4 regions of the Musicola paradisiaca NCPPB 2511 genome follow, and region 2 is predicted to be linked to each of the others. Evidence: predicted binding sites of a transcription regulator. Region 2 holds the regulator's gene; each other region holds the start of a gene.
What was found. The regulator Fur, encoded in region 2, represses iron uptake genes when iron is present. The targets are predictions, from matches to a motif close to ATAATAATGAGAACNACTATCAA.
Positions count from the first base shown of each region.

Region 1: DPA2511_RS16475 (Nramp family divalent metal transporter) is a predicted target of Fur. The motif match lies at 1,866-1,888, and genes of this name have one in related genera.
Region 3: efeU (iron uptake transporter permease EfeU) is a predicted target of Fur. The motif match lies at 2,332-2,354, and genes of this name have one in related genera.
Region 4: fes (enterochelin esterase) is a predicted target of Fur. The motif match lies at 1,796-1,818, and genes of this name have one in related genera.

Region 1 is NZ_CM001857.1:3,738,528-3,742,726, reverse strand. Features, by position in the region: gene nadK (NAD(+) kinase) at 1-810, opposite strand, end outside; gene grpE (nucleotide exchange factor GrpE) at 953-1,540, shown strand; gene DPA2511_RS16475 (Nramp family divalent metal transporter) at 1,927-3,165, shown strand; gene nudK (GDP-mannose pyrophosphatase NudK) at 3,268-3,843, shown strand.
Region 2 is NZ_CM001857.1:1,260,922-1,265,120, forward strand. Features, by position in the region: gene nagE (N-acetylglucosamine-specific PTS transporter subunit IIBC) at 1-326, shown strand, start outside; gene glnS (glutamine--tRNA ligase) at 488-2,146, shown strand; gene fur (ferric iron uptake transcriptional regulator) at 2,310-2,756, opposite strand; gene fldA (flavodoxin FldA) at 3,079-3,606, opposite strand; gene DPA2511_RS05765 (methyl-accepting chemotaxis protein) at 4,010-4,199, shown strand, end outside.
Region 3 is NZ_CM001857.1:3,661,452-3,665,650, forward strand. Features, by position in the region: gene DPA2511_RS16115 (ABC transporter substrate-binding protein) at 1-131, shown strand, start outside; gene DPA2511_RS16120 (TonB-dependent receptor family protein) at 240-2,306, opposite strand; gene efeU (iron uptake transporter permease EfeU) at 2,629-3,474, shown strand; gene efeO (iron uptake system protein EfeO) at 3,493-4,199, shown strand, end outside.
Region 4 is NZ_CM001857.1:1,744,687-1,748,885, reverse strand. Features, by position in the region: gene DPA2511_RS07685 (MbtH family protein) at 166-387, opposite strand; gene fes (enterochelin esterase) at 392-1,696, opposite strand; gene DPA2511_RS07675 (TonB-dependent siderophore receptor) at 2,013-4,166, shown strand.

The sequences.
Region 1 (4,199 bases), 2.2 Mb from region 2:
TATCAAGTTCAAATGATGTTCGCTGCGACGGATCAGAACCTCTTCACCTTCCTGAATCGGCAGGGCGATCTGGCTATCGCAACTGAGTTCAAGATCTTGGGTGATATGAGAGAATTTGAGACGAATGGTACTGCTGCTGTTAATCACCAAGGGTCTGGATGACAACGTATGGGGAAACATCGGAACCAGCGCGATGGCATCCAGCGATGGAGTCAGAATCGGGCCGCCACCGGATAGCGAGTAGGCGGTGGAACCCGTTGGCGTCGAAATGATCAGCCCGTCGGATCGCTGAGAAAAAGCGAATCGATCGTCTATATAGACTTCGAATTCAATCATGTGCGCCACTTTACCAGGATGCAAAACCACCTCGTTAATGGCGGTACTGCTACTGTTGGGGTGGTTTGATCGGCAGATTTCAGCTTCCAGCATGAATCGGCTCTCACAGAGATAGCGGCCGTCCAGCACGTCGCTAAGTTGCTGTTGAGTATGGTCGGGGTCAAGATCGGTAAGAAAACCGAGGTTGCCGCGATTGACACCGATGACGCTGATATTGTGGCGGGAAAGCACGCGCGCTGCGCCCAGCATATTGCCGTCTCCGCCAACGACCACAGCAAGATCGGCCTGCTGGCCTATCTCGGACAGATTTCCGGTCATGGCCCCCTGAAGCTTAAGCTCCTGTGCGACCTGTTCGTCAACAATAACGTCGTAACCTTTGGCGCTCAGCCAGTGGTACAGCATTTCGTGAGTAGTCAGTGCTGTGGGATGGCGCGGATGGCCGACGATACCGATGCAGTTAAACGCTCTGTTCATTGGGATGGTTCATCCTTTACGGGAACGCCTGCCGCTCCCTGTTTTCGGGCCAACAATATGTGAGTAGTTCCCTTGAAACCCCGGTTTTGATCCCCATAATAAGCGAACTAGCGAGATGAATGCGAAAACCGCGGAGAATTTCATGAGTAGTAAAGAACAGAAGTCGCCTGACGAGCAAGTCTTGGATCAGAAGGATACGGCACAAAGCCAGCAAACGGATACGATGCCAGAGACGACGGAAGTGGCTGACTCGCGTGATGAGCGTATCGCCGAACTGGAAGCGCAACTGGATGAAGTTCAGCAACGTGAGCGTGAAACCGTACTGCGTGTTCGTGCTGAAATGGAAAACGTTCGTCGCCGTTCTGAACTGGATGTTGAGAAGGCGCATAAGTTTGCGTTGGAGAAATTTGCCGGAGAAATGTTGCCGGTGATTGATAATCTGGAACGTGCGTTGGAAATGGCCGACAAATCCAGCGAGGCGCAGGCATCCACGATCGAAGGCGTGGAGCTGACATTGAAGTCGATGCTGTCTGCTGTTCGCAAATTTGGCATTGAGGTTGTCGCCGATGTAAACGTACCGTTTAATCCGGAAGTGCATCAGGCGATGACCATGATGGAATCGGCTGAACATCAGCCGAACCATGTCATGTTGGTGATGCAAAAAGGGTATACGCTGAACGGTCGGCTGCTACGCCCGGCGATGGTCGCCGTTTCAAAAGCTAAAGAATAATCTCATCTGACTTTCTCTCCGGAACTCGTTTGACCAGTTCCGGAGGTCTTTTCCCCCTCATGTTGTTTCTTTTTCTTGCATTGTTTCTTCCCTTCAAGCGTTTTCTGGCCCCACTGCAGGTTTCTAATATTTTTATTTCATTGATATATAATGAAAAATATCATTTTGGTAACATATTGAATGTTTCGTTAACGTCATCAGGGATTGGTTGCTTTTTTTGTTTATATTTTGTTAATGTCTGAGCAATAAAAGTTATACATTTATTGGATACGTGCTTCATCGTCTTTGCCTATCGAAATAATCATTTTTACCACTCTAAATGCACTTGATAATCATTATCATTTTTGTGAGAGTAGCAAAATATCAGTGTTAGAAGGGTTACTTATATGCCGGGGAGTCGTGTAGTGGAATCAGTCAGCCGTACATCGAGAAAGCTTAAGCTTTCATTGATGGGGCCGGCCTTTATCGCGGCGATCGGTTATATCGATCCCGGTAATTTCGCCACCAATATTCAATCTGGTGCTGCTTATGGCTACCAGTTGCTGTGGGTTGTCGTTTGGGCGAATTTAATGGCTATGCTCATTCAGTTGCTTTCCGCCAAGCTCGGTATCGCTACCGGGAAAAACCTGGCGGAACACATCCGAGATCGTTTTCCTCGCCCTGCAGTCTGGTTTTACTGGGTTCAGGCAGAGATCATCGCCATGGCGACCGATCTGGCGGAGTTTATCGGCGCTGCGGTGGGGTTCAAATTATTGCTGGGTATTTCGCTGCTGGAAGGCGCGATTCTGACCGGTATTGCAACCTTTCTCATCCTCACGCTGCAACAACGCGGCCAGAAGCCTCTCGAGATGGTGATCGGCGGGTTGCTGATGTTTGTCGCGGCGGCGTATATCGTCGAACTGATTTTCTCCAGCCCGCAATTGGCGCCGTTAGCGAAAGGAATGGCGATCCCCAATCTGCCGTCGTCCGATGCTGTAATGCTGGCGGCGGGGGTGTTGGGGGCAACTATTATGCCTCACGTTATCTACCTGCATTCGTCGTTAACACAGCAAAAAAGCAGCGATACGCATGCGGAGCGTTATGCAGCCACTAAAGTCGATGTGGCTGTGGCGATGACAATCGCCGGCTTTGTCAACCTGGCGATGATGGCGACCGCCGCCGCGGCGTTCCATTTTAGCGGTAATGCTTCTGTTGCCGAGCTTGAACAAGCCTATCTGACGTTGAAACCTCTGCTTGGCCAGGCTGCCGCTACTATGTTCGGATTGAGCCTGGTTGTCGCCGGTCTTTCCTCCACCGTGGTAGGAACGTTGGCCGGCCAGGTAGTGATGCAGGGATTTGTCCGGTTCAGCATTCCGTTATGGGTACGTCGCATTGTCACTATGCTGCCTTCATTCATCGTGATTATGTTTGGAATGGATCCGACGCGAGTTCTGGTACTGAGTCAGGTTCTTCTGAGCTTCGGTATTGCGCTGGCGCTAATCCCGTTGTTAGCGTTTACCGGCAATCGTGAACTGATGGGGGGGCTGGTGAACAGCCGTTTGGTGCAGAATATTGGCAGAATCATTGTCTGCGTAGTTATCGCCCTCAATCTTTATCTGTTGGTGGATACTCTGCTGGGAAGGTAGTGCCTTCCCGGCTTTTGCCGCATATCTATCCGCTATTTCGTGCATTCCCTTCGACCCCACCCTATTATTTGACGTTGTTTATTCATCACGCAGGGTTCGATCATGTTGTCACCTATCAAAATTATTGAAAAGAAGCTGTTATCGGATCACTGGTTTGTTCTTCATAAATATGTATTTGATCTAAAAAGAAAAACGGGTGGAACTGTACGCCAGATGCGTGAAGTTTATGATCGGGGAAATGGTGCGACCATTCTGTTATACAACCGAGCCCGGGGAACAGTGGTGTTGACTCGCCAATTCCGTATGCCGACTTATCTGAATGGTAATGAAAGCGGTATGTTGCTGGAGGCGTGCGCGGGGTTGTTGGATAACCAGAGTCCGGAACAGTGTATTCGCAATGAAGCTATTGAGGAAACCGGCTATACGATCGGTAAAGTGGAAAAGCTGTTTGAGGCCTATATGTCCCCCGGTGGTGTGACGGAGTTGATCCATTTCTTTGCGGCGGAGTATGACGATTTGCAGCGGGAAAATGATGGTGGCGGCATAGAGGACGAGGATATTGAAGTGCTGGAGATACCCTTTATCGAAGCCATGAGGATGGTTGGCGACGGTCGGATTCGCGATGGGAAAACCATTATGCTGTTGCAGCATGCCAGGATACAAGGATGGTTTGAGTAATTGATTGATATATTTGGTAAAAATAATGAATGAGCAACAGTGACAGGTTGCTCGTTTTTTATAAATATCGTTGGGGTACGGGGCGGGGCATCGGTTTATTTGCTAATATAAGGCTCAGAGCCTAGAAAGAGGCTTAGCCGTGCCAGCAGCATATTTGCCATGGACTTTAACTCAAGTGTTACTGCTATTTTTTTGCGAACCATATTCTCTCTGGTCATTATTCATTTTTTATTATCTTTTATAATTCATTAAGTTAAGAGTTACTGGCTGTTTTAAGACTTGTTACGTAACGATATTAAACAGTTTTCGGCTTAAGATTCTGTAATTCTCCCTAAATCAACAAAAAGCAAACATTT
Region 2 (4,199 bases):
CGATTGTTCGTTTTAACCTGATGACGCCAGGCCGCGAGGCTGCTACGGCCGATGCACCTGCCGCCCGGGTGGATGCCGGAGATGACAAGTCGGTGGCGCGTGCCTATCTGCAGGTTTTGGGCGGTAAGGACAATGTGACAGCGATCGACGCTTGTATTACGCGGTTACGGCTGACGGTGAAAGACTCGTCGCTGGTGGATGAATCCGCGGCCAAACAGCTAGGGGCGGCCGGTGTGATACGTCTTAACAAACAGAACGTGCAGATTGTTGTGGGGACACAGGCTGAAAGTATCGCTATGGCTTTGCGGCAGGTAGCGGAAGAATAAACCTCGCATCGTTATTGGCTGTCCGCGACTAAAACGGAGAATATGCGAAAGCAGTTCTCCGTTTTTTATCTTAAACTTTCATTCAACAAACAGTTGTTTCCCCGCTTAGCTTGTTGGATCATTAGCGGTTATGAGTTGTTTTTCGCATTGAGGAACCAAGCATGAGTGAGGCTGAAGCCCGCCCAACCAATTTTATTCGCCAGATTATTGATGAAGATTTGGCTTCTGGTAAGCATCGTAGTATTCAGACGCGGTTTCCGCCGGAGCCGAACGGCTATCTGCATATTGGCCATGCCAAATCCATTTGTCTGAATTTTGGTATTGCCGTTGATTACGAGGGCAAATGCAACCTGCGTTTCGACGATACCAATCCGGTGAAGGAAGATATCGAGTACGTTGAGTCGATTAAGCATGACGTGCAATGGCTCGGTTTTTCCTGGAGCGGTGATATCCGCTATTCCTCTGATTATTTCGATCAGCTGTATTCGTATGCGGTTGAGCTGATCAGCAAAGGTCTGGCGTATGTTGATGAATTGACGCCGGAACAGATTCGCGAGTATCGCGGCACGCTGACCGCGCCGGGGAAAAACAGCCCTTACCGCGATCGCACCGTGGAAGAGAACCTCGCGCTGTTTGAAAAAATGCGCAATGGGGAATTCACCGAAGGTAGTGCTTGCCTGCGTGCGAAAATCGATATGGCCTCGCCCTTTATCGTGATGCGAGACCCCGTGTTATATCGCATCAAATTTGCCGAGCATCATCAGACTGGGAACAAGTGGTGCATCTACCCGATGTATGATTTTACCCACTGCATTTCCGATGCGCTGGAAGGTATCACTCATTCGCTGTGTACGCTTGAATTCCAGGATAACCGCCGCCTTTATGACTGGGTGCTGGATAACATCAGCATTGCCTGCCATCCGCGGCAGTATGAGTTTTCTCGGCTCAATCTCGAATACACGGTGATGTCTAAACGTAAGCTGAATCTGTTAGTGACGGACAAGCATGTAGAGGGCTGGAGCGATCCGCGTATGCCGACGATCTCCGGTCTGCGCCGTCGTGGTTATACCGCTGCGTCTATTCGTGAATTTTGTCGTCGTATCGGCGTCACTAAACAAGATAACACGGTGGAAATGGCCGCGCTGGAATCCTGTATTCGTGATGACCTGAATGAAAACGCGCCGCGTGCAATGGCGGTGCTGGATCCGGTGCGCGTTGTTATTGAAAACCTGCCAGAGAACCACGAAGAGTGGGTTGAAATGCCGAACCATCCAAATAAACCGGAGATGGGAACCCGGCAGGTGGCGTTTAGCCGCGAAATCTATATCGATCGGACCGATTTTCGTGAAGAAGCCAATAAACAATACAAGCGCTTGGTGTTGGGCAAAGAGGTACGTCTGCGTAACGCCTACGTTATTAAAGCCGAACGTATCGATAAGGATGAACAGGGCGCCATTACCACGATTTACTGCAGTTATGATGCGGATACCTTGAGTAAGGATCCGGCGGACGGCCGCAAGGTAAAAGGGGTTATTCATTGGGTTTCTGCTGCTCATGCACTGTCTGCGGAATTCCGCTTGTATGATCGTCTGTTTAGCGTACCGAATCCCGGTGCTGCGGATGATTTTCTCTCCACGATCAACCCGGATTCTCTGAGGATCGTGCAAGGGGTTGTTGAGGCGAGCTTGAGCCAGGCTCAGGCGGAAAAAGCCTATCAGTTTGAACGTGAAGGGTATTTTTGTGCTGACCCGGTATACTCCAGTGTTGAACATCTGGTGTTCAATCGTACTGTTGGTCTGAGAGACAGCTGGGTGGGTTAATACTATTGACACCTCGCATGACAAAAAAACCGCCGAGTGGCGGTTTTTTTTAGCCGGATATGTTGCAAGGCAGGAATCAGGCTACTGATTCGCTATGATTGCGTCACGTATTCGGTGCGTAAAAAAACGCTTTCTGCGGTTTTTTTAACACTCGGATAAGTAATTAGCGCTCTTCATGCAGGCTATCATCTTCACGGCAGTTGCCGTCAATACAGTGACCATAAAGATATAAACTGTGGTTGGTCAGCTTGATGCCGTGTTTTTCAGAGATCTCGCGCTGACGCGCCTCGATGGATTCGTCGCTGAATTCGATAACACGACCGCAATCCAGACAGATAAGGTGATCATGATGGTGCTGTTGGGTCAGTTCAAATACCGATTTACCACCTTCAAAATTATGTCGGGTGACAATGCCGGCGTCATCGAACTGGTTCAGTACGCGATAGACCGTCGCCAGACCGATTTCTTCGCCCATATCGATCAGCTTCTTATAGAGATCTTCCGCGCTGACGTGATGGCACTCAGGAGCCTGAAGCACTTCCAGTATTTTTAATCGGGGAAGTGTGACTTTCAGGCCGGCCTTCTTTAATGCGGTATTATTGTCAGTCATGCGGATATTGTCCTGTTGCTCTACTTTTTGTCAGTCAGGCTGATAGCCTGGTCTCATCGGTCGGCTTAAAAAAGGTTACTGCCCTCAATTATAGGACTGCACTGTCGAAATGAAAACAGCCTAACCTTTACCATACTATTCCCGCCTACTACACAGATCTACGATCTATGCCCCGTTGACGAGAGCAATATTGCGATGCGGCAAGCAAACCGGAAAATATTATACTCTGTTGTAGCAGAAAGTTAAAAAATCGTATTTATCTATATGATAGGTTTTATCTCTTGATAAGAGATGGCCCTGGATTTGGCAGGGCCATTGTCTGTTAGGAGAGTAATGTTTTGAGATTCATCTCTTCGCTGATCTGTTTTACCCAGGCGGCGACCCGTTCTGTCGTCAATTCCGGCTGACGGTCTTCATCTATGGCGAGCCCGATAAAATGCTTGTCATCCACCAGGCCTTTCGATGCCTCAAAATAGTAACCTTCCGTCGGCCAGTTGCCGACGATGGTGGCGCCGCGCGGCTCAATAATGTCACGGATAGTCCCCATGGCATCACAGAAATACTCGGCGTAGTCTTCCTGGTCTCCACAGCCGAAAATCGCTACTAGCTTGCCGGCGAAATCGATCTCTTCCAGCGTAGGGAAAAAATCATCCCAGTCGCACTGCGCTTCACCGTAGTACCAGGTCGGGATACCCAGCAACAGGATGTCAAAACGCTCAAGATCTTCTTTACTGCTTTTGGCAATGTCATGAATTTCAGCAACTTCGGTTCCAAGATGCTGTTGGATTGCTTTGGCGATATTTTCAGTGTTGCCTGTGTCACTGCCAAAGAAAATGCCTATGAGAGCCATGGATTGGATAACCTCTTAATTTCTAAGGATATGGTGTATGTCTCACCAGCGATCCGGTAATGATAGCAGACAGTTTATAGTGGAGAAACTCGAATCTCTATGCCGCCCGACGGGATAAGTAAATGGCAGTGTTAATTTCATTACTTAATTTTTTTAGTTTTTTAAAAATACAGGTCTGTAATATCTCATTGGAAAATAGACGGATTGCTAAAAAGCATAATAATTTTTAGCTTTTTAAAGGCGTTAACGCGCTAAATGTTCCTGTGATTTGGTCGATGAATGGAACAAGTTTCTTCGTGAAATGTAAATCACAGCAATGTTTTTTGCGCAATCATAGTCTTTATTTATTGCATACCTCACAACAAATCTTACCTTGTGTAATCATTCAGGCTGGAGTCTATCTATGCAATTCCTGAAAAATATTGCTATTCGCACCGCAATGATGTGGGTACTGGGTACCTTTTGTGCGCTATGGGTTGCGGTGTCGGTTTATACTATGTACTCGTTTCGTACCATGAACGAGACGTCAAAAACCAGTTCATTGCTGGTTAACAATATGGATTTGGTGAATACGGGGAATGATCAGTATTTTC
Region 3 (4,199 bases), 2.2 Mb from region 2:
CGCTGGAAGCGATGGCGAAATTGTTCCATCCCGACGCCTTCGCCGAGGTGAACCCGCAGGCCGATCTGGAAGCGCTGTTTCAGGCGTTTACCGGCGTGGAATATAGCGGTCTGTTTTTCCTGACGCTGTAATGTCGACACACCGCCCATAAACACAGGGGGAGGCGCTCGTCAAACGCCTCCCCCTGTCGATCTCTGCCGTCATATTCGTTCAGACGATAATGACGGCGGTTATAGTCATCAGAACTTGTAGCTCATCCCGGCGGTAAACGAGCGGCCCGGCGCAGGCTGACGTCCCCACGGGCTGGTATCGACGCCCCGGAACCAGTAATCCTTGTCGAGCAGGTTGTTCACGCCCACATAACCGGTAAGCGAGGTGCGTTCAGATTTGTACAACTCGCGGCTGACCTGCGCGTTCCACACCCAATAGGACGGCTGCGGGCCGACCGAACCGGAACTGTTTTCCACCGTCGAGTTGGCGGTATCGGAGAAGGACTTGCTGAAGTAGTAGCCCGCCAGCGTAAAGGTCGTCCCCCGCCAATCGTAGCTGCCGTCCAGCGTCACCTGGGAACGGGAAGAGTAAGGCACGCGCCGGCCTTTGTTGACGCCGTTTTCCTGCTCGGCATCCAGCCAGGCGTAACCGGCATGCAGGCTTAACCCCTCTACCGCGGCCGGTTTCCAGAAGCCTTCCAGCTCGATCCCCTGATGGCGGGTCTTCCCGATGTTCAGGTAGGAATCCGTCGCACTGTCGTAGGAGATCTGATCTTTGTAGTCGATACGATACAGCCCCGCGTTCAGACTGACGTCTTTCGTCGGGGTATAACGCACGCCGCTCTCATAGTTCCAGGCCAGCTCCGAACTCACATCGCCGCCTTTGACTATCTGAGTCACCTGCGCCGGGCGCAGGCTCTTCTGTGCGTTGGCGTACAGGAACCAGCTCGGCGTCAGTTGGTAGCCGACCGACAGCCCCGGCAGCCACTGGTCGTCCGGCGCGCTGGTACTCAGCCCGCTGATGCGATCCTGGTATTTTTCACTGACATGTTCAAACCGCACGCCCGGCGTGATGGTCAGGGTGTCGTCCAACAGCTTGACGGCGTTGTTCAGATAGCCGGCCCAGGCATCGTCGTTAAATTTCCAGTCGCGGGTGGTGGTATAGGCGTTGGTGGCGAAGCGGTACTGTTTGACCTGATAATCGATGTCTTCTTTCACAAAACGGCCGCCGACCGTCCATTGCTGGTTCACCTTGTCGCCATACACGTTCATGCTTAAACGCGGTTCGGTACCCCAGACCTTAAAGTCGCGCGGCGAGTTCTGCACAATCTGCGCAGGCAGCGACGGGTTCCAGGTTTCGGTCGAGGAGCTTCTCATTCCGACATGGAAATCACGGCTGGATTCATGGCCGAAGAACGTCCAGTTAAATTCGGCGGAATCGATGAACCCCAGCGAGCCCAATTGCTGGTTGTACACTGCACTGTAGCGCTTGGTATGCCCGTCATAATCATCGTAAGGCCGGGTACTCTTGCGGCGACTGGCTTCATAATCCGCCGCGGTCAGCGCCCCCGCCAGATCGGCATGCGCATCATAATACTGGTAGGAAAAATCGAGCGATGTGTCTTCGTTGATATTCCACAGCCCGCGGATACGGTAGTTCTGCACATCGCTGGCACTGTGCTCGCGGAAGGAATTGCCTTTGACCTGATTGGCTTCCACCTGCAGGCCGAAGCTGTCATTCACCATGCCGCCGGTGCGCAGATAGGTGTCCCACAGATTGCGTCCTTTGCCGTAAAAGGTTGCCCGCTCGGCGATCTCGTTTTCCCATTTCACCGGGATCGGCTTGCTGACCAGATTGATCACCCCGCCCACGTTGTTGGGGCCATACTGTACCGCCGCGCCGCCGCGCACCACATCGATACGGTCAATCGAGGCGAACGTCACCGGGAACAGCGACATCCCTTCCTGCCCGTAAGGCGCCAGCGCCAGTGGAATACCGTCCTGTAGGATCTGCGCACGCCCGCTGCGGCTGTCATACAACCCGCGCACGGCGATCTGCGGCAAGACGCCGGTACCGGTTTCGTCCTGAATCTTGACCCCCGGAACACGTTGCAGGGCGTCATCCAGAGTACGGTTGGCGCCTTTTTCAAGCTGCTCATTGCTGATGACGGTACGGTTCCCCGGATACGTTTTCACCTGTTCAGCGCGTGAATCCCCTAATAAATCACCGTTGACAGTTATTTTGTCTTCCTGTGCCCAGACGGAACTACTGGCAAAAATCAGCGCCAGTGCGCTGGCTATACGGCTACGTTGCATCGTAATAATTATCCCTAAATGATGTGCACTAATGAGAATGACTATTGTTTCACGAATAATTATCATTATATAGACGTTTCTTAACAGAAAACAACCAAACCGCACCGAATGTCATCTATATGATAACTAATGATTATTTTAAAAATCATCGTCACAGCGCCGCACAAGGCTGAAACTTTTGCTCAAAAAAATCGTGGATGAAGCCCTTGCATTTCCCACAACTGGAATGATAATCACTATCATTATTCATTTACCTATATTTACACAGCCTCGCTACGCCTGAACCCTGGCGCTGCCGGTAGGGCTTGTTAAGGGGTCATCCATGTTCGTTCCCTTATTAATCATGTTTCGCGAAGGGCTGGAGGCGGCGCTGATCGTCAGCCTGATCGCCAGCTATTTGAAACGTACCCAGCGCGAGCAGTGGTTGGGCGCGGTCTGGGTCGGCGTCGCTCTGGCCGTGACGCTGTGTCTGGCGCTCGGCCTGTTCATCAACGCCACCACCGGCGAATTTCCACAGAAACAACAGGAGCTGTTCGAAGGCATCGTGGCGGTGCTGGCCGTCGCCATCCTGACCTACATGGTGTTCTGGATGCGCCGGGTTTCCCGCTCGGTAAAACTGCATCTGGAAGGCGCTATCGATCAGGCGCTCGGCGCCAGTAAGCGTCAGGGCTGGGCATTGGTGGCGATGGTATTTTTCGCCGTAGCGCGCGAAGGGCTGGAGTCGGTATTTTTCCTGCTGGCGGCCTTTCAGCAGGATGTCGGCGCCGCCGCGCCGTTCGGCGCCGTGCTCGGGCTGCTGTGCGCCATCATCGTAGGCGCGATGATCTACTGGGGCGGCGTAAAACTGCATCTGGCCAAATTCTTCAAATGGAGCGGGCTGTTCATCCTGTTCGTCGCCGCCGGGCTGGCCGCGGGCGCAATCCGCGCCTTCCACGAAGCCGGATGGTGGAATCACTTGCAGGAAGTGGCGTTTGATTTCAGCGCCACGCTGTCCACTCACACCCTGTTCGGCACCCTGCTGGAGGGCATTTTCGGCTATCAGGAAACCCCCAGCGTCAGCGAAGTGGTGGTCTACTTCCTGTATCTGCTGCCGGCGCTGATGTTCTTTTTCCTTCCGCGACGCCCGGTGACAATATCGCCCCCGGCGCAGCGTAATACCCATCATTAATCGAAAAGGGATCTGTCTATGTCTACACCGTTTTTTCGCCGTTCCGCGCTGTGCGCCGCACTGCTGACCTTCCCGGCCGTTGATGCGCTGGCGGCGGATGTCCCCCAGATCAAAATCACCGTCAATGATAAACAGTGCGAACCGATGCAGGTCACGGTGGCGGCGGGCAAAACGCAGTTCGTGGTGTATAACGCCAGCCAGAAAAACCTGGAGTGGGAAATTCTCAAAGGCGTCATGGTGGTGGAGGAGCGTGAAAATATCGCGCCGGGCTTCACCCAGAAAATGACCGCCAATCTGGAGACCGGCGAATACGACATGACCTGCGGCCTGCTCAGTAATCCGAGAGGCAAGCTGATCGTCACGGCGGCGGCAGGAAATACGCCGGCGGCGAAAACCAGCGTGCTCGATCTGGTCGGCCCGATTGCCGATTACAAGGTCTACGTCATCCGCGAAGTCGACGAGCTGGTCAAACAGACCAAGCAGTTCACCGACGCTATCAAGGCCGGCAAACTGGACGACGCGCGTAAGCTGTACGCGGTAGCCCGTCAGCACTATGAACGTATTGAGCCCATTGCCGAACTGTTCTCCGATCTCGATGAAAAAATCGACGCCCGTGAAGATGACTATGAGAAAAAAGCCGCCGATCCGAATTTCACCGGCTTCCATCGTCTGGAAAAAGCGCTGTTTGCCGACCATTCGGTCAAGGGATCGGAACAGTACGCCGA
Region 4 (4,199 bases), 480 kb from region 2:
CGGTTCGGGGAGAACAGCGTCCGCCTTGTCAGGTCGGCCGGTGATGACCCGTCTGAAAACCCATCCCGTTCGATCGCCCCTGCGAGAACGGAGACACACGCACAGGCACCCCTTTCGCCGTTGTCCCCGCGGTATTTTTCCACCGGCTCGGTCAGACGAACGGCATTACGCCTGAGACGTCGTTTTCACTCCGGCAGGCCGCATATCCAGCCACTGCGCCTGCGTATAACCGATACACGCCTCGCGGCTCTGCGGCCCGAATACCGCCGCCCAGCCGGCGGGAATAGCGGCGAACTCAGGCCACAGGCTGAACTGTTGCTGCGTATTGATCAGCACCAGAAACGTTAAACGTTCATCATCAAACGGATTCACAGATTCCTGGGACATGGCGTCACTCCTTGTTGTTTGTCGTTGTCGGCTGCGTTGTCAGCAGCCAGCGTAAACCGTCAATCAATCCACCGCGCCAACACAGCATGTCGTGACCGCCGTTGTAGACGCGGTAATGCACATGATGGCCCGCCGCGTTCAGCGCGGCGTTCATCTGCTGATTGACGAAATGGATATCGCTTTCCCGGCGGCCCGCCTCCTGGAACACCACCAGCGGCCTCGCGGGACGTCCGCACTGTCGTACCTCGGCAATCAGCATGCCGACATCCTGCTCATGGCGGCCGCCCATGCAGGTCAGCACTTTTTGATGCGGCCACCAAAAGGATCCGGACTGCGTCAACACCCGGCCGAAACGTTCGGGCCAATACAGGCCGGCATACAACGACGCCAGCCCGCCGTAACTCTGGCCGGATACCAGCGTGCGATCGGGATCGTCGCTAAAGGCCGCATACTGCGCCGCCATCGGTAATAACTCATCCTGCACCGCCCGCCAGAATGCCGGATTGCAGGGCAATTCCTGGCTGCGGCGCGGCATATCGATGGCGTCGATAAACAGATAAACGGCGGCAGGCAGCCGGCCGGCATCGGTTTCCTCATCCAGCGGCGCGAACAGCGGCGTTTCCTCCGCCCACTTTTGCCCGTCCAGCACGATCGCCAGCGGGCGCGCAGCGGGCTCGTCGGTATGGCCGGTAATGTATAGCCAGATACGGCGGCGATTCCCCAACTGCGGGCTGTGCCACTCGAACGTGAATCGGCGGGAAGGATCCGCCGGTACGGCCGTACCGCCGTCGGTCGACGACCAGGCAGCTTGCGGCAATGCATCCGGCAGGTGGACGGCGGAAAGTTGCTTCCCTGTCCAGGTATCCCAAGGGGTAGCCGGATTGAGCGGATCGGCCGTCATCAAGGGAAACAGCGAACACCACCATTCGCGCTGCTGTTCGTGATCGGTGAACGCCGGCGGCAGATGCTCGCTGCCAACGGGGATCAGGCAGTAACTGCCGCGCCAGTCGCGTTCGATATCCACCGACCAGTGCCAAACATCCGTGCCGGGAAGGCGTTGCAGGCTCTGCGGCGTAAAGTGGTGATGATCGGTCACGCCGTTAACATCGATATACACCTGTCGAATGGTGGAATGCCGCGCCGTTCCGGCCGGATCGCGCCAGAGAAACGTCATTCGTACTTGCTGCTCTCCTTGCGGCTCCAGCAGCGGCGTTCCCACGCTGGCGATCTGTCGCCACCATTCCTGCGTTCCCGCCTGGGGCGACGATAGCAAGGCGGCAGCAAATCCCGGCGCCTGTATTTCCGGCATCAAACCCTCCCGGGCCGCAGCCCTTTACGTTTTTCTTACATTTAATCAAATTTATTAATGTGTCGAATGACAAGGATACCGTCATAAACATCGATAGAAATAATATTGAGAATTATTTACATTTGCAATAAGATGGGTGTCTCGATTTTTATCGGGATATCAGCAATACACTCTGGGTTATAGCAACGTTCGAAAACATTAAAAGCTATTGATTATATTTAATTTATTGATGGCTATGGTCAAAGACGACCTTTCGATATGGCTCGCCCATGTACACATACTGAACCAACAGGGCTGTTTTCTGAGGGGAAAGCCGATGTATCACACTAAAAAGAAACCATTAGCTATTTTCATATCTTTACTGGTCGCGCCGCTGGCTCAGGCGGCAACGACAACCCACAATGACACCATTGTCGTTTCCGCCAGTACCAATGAAAGTGTTACCGCGCCGCTAAAAGGCGTCGTCGCCAAGGAAAGCGCCGCGGGCACCAAAACCAGCACGCCGTTGGTGAAAACGCCCCAATCCGTCAGCGTCGTGACCCGCGATCAGATGGACAACCAGGCGGTTGCCAACGTCTCGGACGCGCTGAACTATTCCAGCGGCGTGGTGACAAACTACCGCGGTTCCTCAAACCGCAGCGATGAAGTGATTGCCCGCGGCTTCCGCTATGCGCCTAAATTCCTGGATGGATTGAGCTATGGCTTAAACGGCCAGGCCGGCGTGATGGGGAAAATCGACCCCTGGCTGTTGGAGCGCGTAGAACTGGTGCATGGCCCGGCTTCCGTGCTGTACGGGCAGGTTAACCCCGGCGGGCTGATCAGCATGACCAGCAAACGCCCGACGGCGGAAGAGATCCACAAGATTAAATTCAGCGCCGGCAACCAAAGCCTGGGCGAAGCCGCGTTTGACTTCGGCGGCGCGCTTAACGACGACAAATCGCTGCTGTACCGCCTGAACGGCATCGCCAGCACTCGCAAAGAATTCGTCAATGACTATAAACAACAGCGTGTGGCTATCGCACCGGCGATCACCTGGCTCCCCAACCCGGATACCAGTTTTACCCTGCTGACCAGCTACCAGAACGACCCAAAAGCCGGGCAGCGTAACTTCCTGCCGGCATACGGCACCGTATTCGGCACCAGCGCCGGTTATCTGCCTTATGATTTTAACGTCAGTGATGCCAACTATAACCAGTCCGAGCGTGAGCAAACCGCTATCGGTTATATCTTCGATCACTCGTTCAATGAGGTGCTTTCGTTCCAGCAGAATTTCCGTTATTCACAGTTGAACGAGAAATATAAATATCTGGTGTACTCCACCGGCGGTACCGCCACCAATACCACCCTGTCTCGTCGTGCACAGCGCGAAGAAACCGAAGCGAACGAACTGGGCCTGGACAACCAGCTGAAAGCGAAATTCAGCACCGGCGAACTCTCCCATACCCTGATTGGCGGGCTGGATTACAAATGGACGGATCGCGATTACAAGCTCTGGCGTGCAGCCGGCAGCCAGTACGATCTTAACTGGGCCAACCCAACCTACGGCCTGAAAATTGACGAAAGCACGCAGTCCCTAACCACCAACCAGCGCAAGAAACTGGATCAGACCGGCGTTTATCTGCAGGATCAACTGGAGTGGAATCAGTGGAACCTGCTGTTGTCCGGTCGCCATGACTGGAGCCAGGTCAGAACCACCAACCGCAATACCAGCACCACGGACGAAAGAAACGACGCCAAATTCACCGGCCGCACCGCGTTGCTGTACGCTTTCGACAACGGGATTTCACCGTATGTCAGTTACAGCACCTCGTTCGAGCCCAACCTCGACAGCGGCGCTCCCGGTACCGCACCGTTCGACCCGACGACCGGCGAACAGTCGGAAGTGGGGATCAAATTCCAGCCCAAGGGCAGCAATACCCTGCTGACGGTGTCGTTGTTCGACATCACCCAGAAGAATATCTCTTCTTACAACAGCACCATCGGTTACTACGAACAGATCGGCAAAGTGAAATCCAAAGGGGTGGAAACCGAGGCGCACACGCAATTAACACCGGAAATCAGCCTGATCGCGGCCTACACCTATACCGACGCGGAGACCAAAGAGAGCAACACCGCCAGCCAGGTCAACAAGTCGCCGGCGGCCATTCCTCGCCACACCGCCTCCGCCTGGGGCAACTACAGCTTCCTGACCGGTCCGCTGAAAGGCGTCACGCTGGGCTCCGGCGTGCGTTACATCGGCACCAGCTATGGGGATAACGCCGAATCCTTCAAGGTACCGGCCTATACCCTGTACGACGCCATGGCGCGTTACGAACTGGGCGAAGCGTTACCTAACCTGAAAGGCACGACGTTACAACTCAACGTCAACAATCTGACCGACAAACACTACGTCGCGTCTTGCTCCGGCACCACAGCCTGTTTCTATGGCTCGGGCCGTACCGTTGTCGCCAGCGTCAGCTACAGCTGGTAAGCGGTTTTCTCGGGCGGACGTGTTGTCCGCCCT